DNA from 4 places in the Rhizobacter sp. P1_G5 genome. Region 2 is predicted to be linked to each of the others. Evidence: predicted binding sites of a transcription regulator. Region 2 holds the regulator's gene; each other region holds the start of a gene.

Region 1 (2,196 bases), on a different contig from region 2:
TTTCAGGCGCTGCGCCTGGTCGGCGTCCAGCGTGACGCCGTGCTGCGCCAGCTCCTGGCGGATGCGCAGGTTGCCGTAGCGCGATTCGCGCACATGCACCCGGCTCTCGACGAAGCGCTGCTCGCTGAAGTAGCCCTTGTCCTGCAGCCAGGCCAGCACGTCATCGACCTGCTGGTCGGCATCGTCCGGCAGCGGCGCATCGTCGGCACGCAGGTGCTGCAGCAGCTTGCGCCGCAGTTCCTGCCGGCTGTGCTCGCGCTGCGACAGCAACTGCACGCCGCGCCCGCGCAGCGAGAGCCGCTGCCGCATCGCCAACCCGCCTGCCGGACTTGTTCGCCGACTTACTCGCTGCGGGCTTCCTTCGGCTCCTTGGGAGCCTTCTTGGCCGGCTTGGCTTCATCGGCGGCAGCCGCCTGCGTGGCACCCCCAGCGGTCGGCAGCAGCGGAATGCCCATCGCCTCGCGCACCTTGTTCTCGATCTCGACCGAGAGGTCGGGGTTCTCGCGCAGGAACTCGCGGGCGTTGTCCTTGCCCTGGCCGATCTTCTCGCCGTTGTAGGCGTACCAGGCACCGGACTTCTCGAGCACCTTGGCCTCGACGCCCATGTCGATCACCTCGCCTTCGCGGCTGATGCCCTGGCCGTAGAGGATGTCGAACTCGGCGGTCTTGAACGGCGGCGACACCTTGTTCTTGACGACCTTGACCTTGGTCTCGTTGCCGATGACCTCTTCGCCCTTCTTGATGCTGCCGATGCGGCGGATGTCGAGCCGCACCGAGGCGTAGAACTTCAGCGCATTGCCGCCGGTGGTGGTTTCGGGGCTGCCGAACATCACGCCGATCTTCATGCGGATCTGGTTGATGAAGATGACCATCGTGTTGGTCTTCTTGATGGTGCCGGTGAGCTTGCGCAGCGCCTGGCTCATCAGGCGGGCCTGCAGGCCGGGCAGCGAATCGCCCATCTCGCCTTCGATTTCGGCCTTCGGCGTGAGCGCCGCGACCGAGTCGATCACCACCAGGTCGACCGAGCCGGAGCGCACCAGCGCGTCGACGATCTCGAGCGCCTGCTCGCCGGTGTCGGGCTGGCTGATCAGCAGCTCCTGCAGGTTGACGCCCAGCTTCTGCGCGTAGGCGGTGTCGAGCGCGTGCTCGGCGTCGATGAAGGCGCAGGTGCCGCCGAGCTTCTGCATTTCAGAAATGACCTGCAGCGTCAGCGTGGTCTTGCCCGACGATTCCGGGCCGTAGATCTCGACCACCCGGCCGCGCGGCAGGCCGCCGACGCCCAGCGCGGCATCGAGGCCGAGCGAACCGGTGGAGACGACCTCGATGTCTTCGATCACCTCGCCTTCGCCGAGCCGCATGATCGAGCCCTTGCCGAACTGCTTTTCGATCTGCGCCAGCGCAGCTTGCAGGGCCTTGGCCTTTTCGGTGTTGAGGGTGGCGGCTTTGACGGGGGCATCCATGGGGCGATCTCCTAGAGTTGCGCGGATTATGGCAAAGGCTGGATGTTTGTACAGTCTTTTCTGACGCCGATCTCCGATCCCTGCCGGACCACTCCCTACAATCCCGCAGCGGCCGGGTCTCGAGCCGCACAGGAGGCAGCCATGCGCGTGTTGATCGCCGAAGACGACCAGGTGTTGGCCGACGGGCTGCTGCGCTCGCTGCGCAACGGCGGCTACGCGGTCGACCATGTCGCGAGCGGCACCGAGGCCGACGCGGCCTTGTCGGCCCATGAATTCGACCTGCTGATCCTCGACCTCGGCCTGCCGAAGCTGCACGGCCTGGAGGTGCTGCGCAAGCTGCGCGCCCGCGGCTCGGCGGTGCCGGTGCTGATCCTGACCGCGGCCGACAGCGTCGAGCAGCGCGTGCAGGGGCTCGACCTCGGGGCCGACGACTACATGGCCAAGCCGTTCTCGCTGCAGGAGCTCGAGGCCCGCGTGCGCGCGCTGACGCGGCGCGGCCTGGGCACCGCGTCGAGCGTGATCCGCCACGGCCCGCTGACCTTCGACGCGACCGGTCGCGTCGCCTACCTGAACGACCAGATGGTCGAGCTGTCGGCGCGCGAGCTGAGCCTGCTCGAGGTGCTTCTGCAGCGCGCCGGCCGGCTGGTCAGCAAGGACCAGCTGGTCGAGCGGCTGTGCGAATGGGGCGAGGAGGTCAGCAACAACGCGATCGAGGTCTACATCCACCGGCTGCGCA
Region 2 (2,196 bases):
TTCAGCAAGGTGAAGGCGCTGGCACGCTGGTTCGAGCTGCGGGCGCCGGTGGGCGGCGACACCTACACCGTCAATGTGTCGCGTGTCGGCCTGCGGCCGGACGCGACGACCGGCGAGCTGTACCTGGCCGAGCACGGGCCGTCGCTGCGGGCGCTGTACGACCTGGGCGACCCGGCTCGCTCACGCTTCGTGCAGTCGAGCGGGCAATCGGGCATCGTGTTTTCGCCGCTGTACCGCAGCTTCGTCGAGCGCTGGGCGAAGGTGGATGACGTGCCGGTGTGGGGCACGCCGGCGGAGCACACGCTGGTGTTGTCGCCGCGCTGATCAGCGCTCCAACTGTGCGAGCTGGCCGACGATCTCCCGCGTGCTCATCAGCCGCACGCCCTGGGCGGCCAGCGCCTCGTTCTGGCGGGCGATGATCTCGTCGGCGCCCGAGGTGGCGTCGGGCCAGGTGCCGTGCGAGTCGCTCGCGAGGATCACGTCGTAGCCGAGCGCCAGCGCCGATTGCGAGGTGTGGGTGACGCAGACCTCGCTCTGCAGGCCGCACACCAGCAGCTGGTCGATGCATCGCCGTCACACCTGCCCAAACAGGGCCTTGCGCTGCGCGGTGTAGGCCCACCACGGCGCGGCGGGCGCGCCGCCCATGAAATCGGTGGCGGCCATGAAGGTGTCGAGCACGCACGGGTCGTGGCGCTGCCCGGTGATCGCGCACAGGCGCTGGTACAGCACGAAGGCATCCTTGCCGCGCAGGTCCTTCGGCTCCTGGATGCCGATCAGCCGCAGGTCGGCGGCCAGCGCGGGGCCGATGTTGGGCAGTTGCTCGAGCGCCTTGCACTCCGCGGCACTCGCCGCCTTGGGGGCCTTGATCACCACGGCGGCCTCCATCACAGCATGCTGTTGCGGATCAGGCCGACCGCCAACCCCTCGAGTTCGAAGTCGACATCGCCGAACGGCACGACGATGGGTTCGAAATCGGGGTTCTCCGGCAGCAGCTCGATGCTGGTGCGGGTGCGCTTGAAGCGCTTCACGGTGACCTCGTCGCCGAGCCGCGCGACGACGATCTGGCCGTTCTTCGCGTCCTTGGCCTTCTGCACCGCGAGCAGGTCGCCATCCATGATGCCGGCGTCGCGCATGCTCATGCCGCGCACCTTCAGCAGGAAATCGGGCCGGCGTGCGAACAGGCTGGCTTCCATCAGGTAGGTCTGGTCGATGTGCTCCTGCGCGAGGATCGGGCTGCCGGCCGCGACGCGCCCGACCAGCGGCAGTGTGAGCTGCGAGAGGCTGGGCAGCGGCAGGCTGAACTGCTTGCCGCGGCTCTGGTTCAGCGCGCGCAATGTGTCAGACTGCAGACGGATGCCGCGCGAGGTGCCGCCCACCAGCTCGATGACGCCCTTGCGGGCCAGCGCCTGCAGGTGTTCTTCGGCGGCGTTGGCCGACTTGAAGCCCAGCTCGTTCGCGATCTCGGCCCGGGTGGGCGGCGCACCGGTGCGCTCGATCGCGCTCTGCACCAGGTCGAGGATCTGCTGCTGGCGGTCGGTGAGCTTCGGGATTTCGTTCATCGCGGTGGGCCTCGGCTTGGTGAAATGGCGTGGACTGAACATCCATCCAGTGACTGTATTTTTATCCAGCTTCGTGAAAAATGCAAAGAACTGATCAGATCGTCGTCGTGCTCGGCACCGGCGGCACCATCGCCGGCACCTCGGCGGCCGCCGGCGACAACATCGGCTACACCGCGGCGCAGCTCGGCGTCGCGCAGCTCGTGAAGGCGGTACCGGCGCTGGCCGCGGTGCCGCTCGAGCCCGAGCAGGTCGCGCAGGTCGACAGCAAGGACATGAGCGCCGACGTGTGGCGCGCGCTGGTCAGGCGGCTGGCGCACCACCTGGCGCGGCCCGAGGTGGCGGGCGTGGTCGTCACGCATGGCACCGACACGCTGGAGGAGACCGCGTGGCTGCTGCAGCGCGTGCTCGCGCCGGCCAAGCCGGTGGTGCTGACGGCGGCGATGCGGCCCGCCACCTCGCTGCAGCCCGACGGGCCGCAGAACCTGCTCGATGCGGTCGCCGTTGCGCAGCACCCCGGCGCGCGCGGCGTGGTCGCGGTGCTCGGCGGCGTGGTGCATGGCGCGGCCGACGTGCGCAAGGTGCACACCTACCGCATCGAGGCCTTCGATTCGGGCGACGCCGGCCCGGTCGGCCGCAT
Region 3 (2,196 bases), on a different contig from region 2:
CGTCGTGATGAAGACGTGGACCGCTCCCGCCGCACTGCCCTGCTGCCGCAGCTTCTCGGCCACGCGTGATGTGAAGTCGCTGACGACCTGCTCAAGCTCGGCCAACTCGGTCACAGCGCTTCCGAACGACCGCGAGCACATGATCTGCTGCCGGCCTGCCGTGGTGTCATCGAGGCCGAGGCACGAGGTGCCACGCAGCTCCAGGAGCGTCTTCTCCAGTACCACGCTGAACTGGCTGCGGAGTGCCGTGACGTCCGCGTTGGCCAGGTCTCGCACTGTGCGGATGCCAGCCTCCGTCAGCCGCGCTCCGATGCGCCGGCCGATGCCCCACACGCAACCCACCTCGGTGACACCCATCACCGCATCGAGCTCGGTTTGGGTCATCTCGCCGAAGTTGCACACCTGCGCAAGGGCCGCCGGATACGAGCCCGGCTTGCGATCAGCCGTCTTCGCCACGTGGTTGGCCAGCTTCGCGAGGGTCTTGGTCGGCCCGAACCCCACACTGGTCGGCAGTCCGGTCCACTGCAGCACCGTCCGGCGGATGTCTCGGCCGATCTCCACAAGGTCGCCGCGCACACCCTCGAAATCGAGGAAGCATTCATCGATGCTGTAGATCTGCTGCCGCGGCGCGTACTGCCCGACGATCGACATCATGCGGCTGGACATGTCGCCGTACAGCTCGAAGTTGGCGGACAGCGCGATCAGCCCCGCCTCGCGCTCCAGGTGCCGCACCTGGAACCACGGCTGCGCCATCTGCACACCAAGATCCTTGGCCTCGTTGCTGCGCGCGATGCAGGCGCCGTCGTTGCTCGACAGCACGACGACCGGCCGGCCGTTGAGCGAGGGCTTGAACACCCGCTCGCAGCTCACGTACATGTTGTTGACATCGACCAGCGCAAACATGGCGCAGCCTCAGACGGGCATCGCCTTGATGGCGTTGGTCACCACACCCCAGACCTGCAGCTCCTGGGCCGCGCGCGGCACGACATCGGCGCAGCTCGGGTCGGTCGCCACCAGGCGCAGCGACGATCCCTGCGTCACCAGCCGCCGGCACATGAACTCGTCGTCCACGACGGCGATCACGATGTGGCCGCTGGCTGGATGGACCGAGCGGTCGACCAGCACGATGTCGCCGTCGTCGATGCCAGCCTCTCGCATCGCACTGCCGCTCACGCGCATCAGGAAGGTGGCCAGCGGGTTCCTGATCAGCACGTCATTCAGGTCCAGGCGCCCGACGCCCGAATCCTGCGACGGCGAGCCGAAGCCGATGGCCACGCTGGCGCGCGGCACCACGGCTGGCCCAGGTGATTCCCGGCCAACACGCGTGACTCCTTCGCGTGGCAGCTGACTACTGTTCATTCATACAGTATATTGCAGCACCCCGCCAGCCGGCGAGGCACGAGCACACGGAACCTTGAACTCATGAAACCCGCTGACTTCAACACCCTCGATGGCGTCGTGACGGCCATCCACCCGGGCATCGACGCCAACGAAGTGCAACTGGGCCTCGCCCAGGGCCTGCAGATCGTCATCAAGGTCTCTCACGAGGTGCAGAACATCCTGAAACTGCAGCAAGGCGGGCGCGCCTTTGGCTTGGTGCACCCCACCTCGATCGTCCTGCTGGAGGAGCCGGCGGCGAGCTTGCCCGCGACGTTCAATCAGCTGGTGGGCAGCGTGCGCGACGTGGGCCAAGGCGACGACGACGATGTCAAGGTCGGGCTCGACCTACCCAATGGACAGACCCTCATGGCGCGCATCACGACCGAACGCGCCGAGTCCTTGAACCTGACAGCTGGTGCACCGGCGACAGCCGTATTCAAAGCTGGTAGCGTCATCATCGGCGTTGACCAAACTGCCGTCCACTAGGAGCACACCCCATGGAGAGCAGCCTTCCGATCGAGCAGGTGTTTGGCCGAATCAGCTCCGAGGTGGAGCTGCAGTCTTTCGTCGAGCGGTTTCACCTGAAGCCGTTGAAGGCGAGCGTTCCTTCGCGGAAATACATCGCCGAGTGGACGGGCACGGTCGACGGCAAGGCCGTGTTCTCGCGCCACCGTCGGCTCGCACCGACTGCGCTGCCAGGGTCCGCGTGCTTGAACGCCCTGAGCCTGAGCATCAGCGCGCCGGACGGCACACGCCTGTGCAGCACCGAGGTCCAGTTCTGCTGAGCAGTGCTGGGACGGAGCACTCGGCGCCGTC
Region 4 (2,196 bases), on a different contig from region 2:
GGCAGGTCATGTGAGGTCGAGGTTCCAGGTTTCTCCGACCAGATCGTGCCCGAAGCTGTGGTGGGGTTCGGTCGCGACCAGCCGGTAGCCTGCTGCTGCGTAGATGCCGCGCGCAGCCAGCAGGTTGGCATTGGTCCACAGCGTGATGCGGCGGTAGCCGGCCTGGCGCGCGYAGCGCTCGCACTCCTGCACCAGCCGGCGCCCCAGGCCCAGCCCGCGCGCCGACGGCTCGACCAGCAGCATGCGCAGTTGGGCCACGCCGTCCTGCACCGCCTGCGTCGCCTCGTCGCGCGCCTGCACGAGGAACACGCAGCCGACGTTCGCGCCGTCGCGCTCGGCGATCCAGCAGGCTTCGCGCGCGGGGTCGAAGCGTTCGATGAAGGCGGCGGCGATGCGCGCCACCAGCGCCTCGAAGCCGATGTCCCAGCGGTACTCCTGCGCATACAGCGCGCCATGGCGCGCGATCACCCAGCCGATGTCGCCCGGGCGGTGCGGTCGCAGCAGGTAGGGCTCGCGCGTGCGGCGCGCCGGGTCGTCGTCGAGCAGGCGCTGCAGCGTGCCCATCGCCTGCAGCAGTTGCTGCTGCGACGGCTCGTCCAGCGCCGCGAGCAGCGCCTGCACCTGCTGCTGCGAGCCGCTGTCGAGCGGCGCGAACGCGGCGCGGCCGGCCGCGGTGAGCGACAGGTGCGATTGCCGCGCATCGCTGGCCGACGGCGTCGCCTCGATCAGCCCGCGCTCGCGCAGGCCGCGCAGCAAGCGGCTCAGGTAGCCGGGGTCGAGGTCCAGCGAGCGCGCGAGTTCGCCGGCCGTCGGCTGCGCCTGGTGCGCGAACTCCCACAGCAGCCGCGATTCGGTCAGCGTGAAGCCGCTGTCGACCAGGCCTTCGTGCAGCACGCCGATGCGGTGCGTGTAGAAGCGGTTGAAGGCGCGCACCGCGACCACGCGATCGTTCGGGTCAGAAGAAGACATGCCCGGCATGCTGCCGTAATCAATTGCCAAAAGCAACTATAAATGTGCCAAAGGCTCTTTTGAACAGACTTGTAACGCCATGACCCCGTTTTCAAGTGGATCGATATACTGGATGTGCATACAGTAGTTCACATGCCTTCCGCCACCACTCACTTCGCCCCTCACGCTCGCGCGCCGCTGCCCGAGCGGCTGCACACCAGCGTGTGGCGTGGCAACCAGATGGGGCGCAGCGTCGAGCGCGCGCTGCCCAGCGGCTTCGCGGTGCTCGATGCCCAACTGCCCGGCGGCGGCTGGCCGCGGCGCGCGCTCAGCGAGCTGCTGCTGCCGCACCCGGGCCTTGGCGAGATCCGCCTGCTGGCCCCATGTCTTGCCGCCACGCAGCGGGCCGGGCGGCTGGTGATGCTGTTCGACCCACCGGCGGCGCTGTCGGCCTGGGCGCTGATGCAGATGGGGCTGGATGCCGAGCAGCTGCTGGTGATCGACACCGGCACGCAGGGCATCCCCGGTGTCGACGGCCGGCCGCACGAAGCCGGTGTCGATGCGCGGCTGTGGGCGCTGGAGCAGGCACTGCACAGCGGACATGTCGGTGCGGTGCTCGCGTGGTTGCCGCCGCGCCTGCGCGCCGAGCGGCTGCGCCGCTTGCAGGTGGCCGCCCATGCGCACGACGGCCCGGCCTTCGTGTTGCGCGAGATGGCGGTGCAGCAGCAGGCCAGCCCGGCGCCGCTGCGCCTCGCGCTGCGGGCCGGCGGGGCCGATGTCTTGAGCGTGCGCGTGCTGAAGCGCCGCGGCCCGCCGCTCGCCCATGAACTGCGGCTCGAGCTGCCGCCGGTGCTGTCCGCCAGCGCCACGCGCAAGGCGCGCGAGCTGGCGGCGCAGACGGTCCAGGCCGCGGCCGCCGTGCCGCCGCTGCGCGCCGCGACCTTCGTCAACCTCGCCTGATCCGGCACCTGCTGCACATGGGCACGCGATGCTCTGGATCGGTCTTCACCTGCCGCTGCTGTCGCTGGAATCCTTCCTGGCGACGCTCCCGGCGGGCAGCGGTGGCAGCGAGCCGCCCGTCGCGCTGGTCGAGGCGCACAGCATCGCCCATGCCAATGCGGGCGCGCAGGCGCTGGGCGTCAAGCCGGGGCTGAAGCGGGCGACTGCGCTGGCGCTCGCGCCGCAGCTGCTGATCGGCCAGGCCGATGCGCTGCGTGACCGGCAGGCGCTCACGAGCGTCGCGCACGC

Evidence for each region. The regulator LexA, encoded in region 2, represses DNA repair genes until DNA is damaged. The targets are predictions, from matches to a motif close to ACTGTATNNNNATACAGT.
Region 1: the regulator LexA is predicted to act here: its motif matches at 1,498-1,515, upstream of recA (recombinase RecA).
Region 3: the regulator LexA is predicted to act here: its motif matches at 1,351-1,368, upstream of AC1D12_RS20135 (LexA family protein).
Region 4: the regulator LexA is predicted to act here: its motif matches at 1,077-1,094, upstream of imuA (translesion DNA synthesis-associated protein ImuA).

The regions. Positions count from the first base shown of each region.
Region 1 covers NZ_JBFUCB010000125.1:8-2,203, reverse strand. The annotation lists gene recX (recombination regulator RecX) at 1-309, opposite strand, end outside; gene recA (recombinase RecA) at 342-1,460, opposite strand; partial or broken gene AC1D12_RS11585 (response regulator transcription factor) at 1,602-2,196, shown strand, end outside.
Region 2 covers NZ_JBFUCB010000060.1:3,915-6,110, forward strand. The annotation lists gene AC1D12_RS06860 (penicillin acylase family protein) at 1-324, shown strand, start outside; gene AC1D12_RS06865 (isochorismatase family protein) at 325-564, opposite strand; gene AC1D12_RS06870 (helix-hairpin-helix domain-containing protein) at 574-885, opposite strand; gene lexA (transcriptional repressor LexA) at 885-1,559, opposite strand; gene AC1D12_RS06880 (asparaginase) at 1,640-2,196, shown strand, end outside.
Region 3 covers NZ_JBFUCB010000311.1:2,683-4,878, reverse strand. The annotation lists gene AC1D12_RS20140 (Y-family DNA polymerase) at 1-903, opposite strand, end outside; gene AC1D12_RS20135 (LexA family protein) at 913-1,293, opposite strand; gene AC1D12_RS20130 (TOBE domain-containing protein) at 1,423-1,866, shown strand; gene AC1D12_RS20125 (hypothetical protein) at 1,878-2,165, shown strand.
Region 4 covers NZ_JBFUCB010000030.1:12,407-14,602, forward strand. The annotation lists gene AC1D12_RS04080 (YchJ family protein) at 1-10, opposite strand, end outside; gene AC1D12_RS04085 (bifunctional helix-turn-helix transcriptional regulator/GNAT family N-acetyltransferase) at 7-969, opposite strand; gene imuA (translesion DNA synthesis-associated protein ImuA) at 1,102-1,908, shown strand; gene AC1D12_RS04095 (Y-family DNA polymerase) at 1,937-2,196, shown strand, end outside.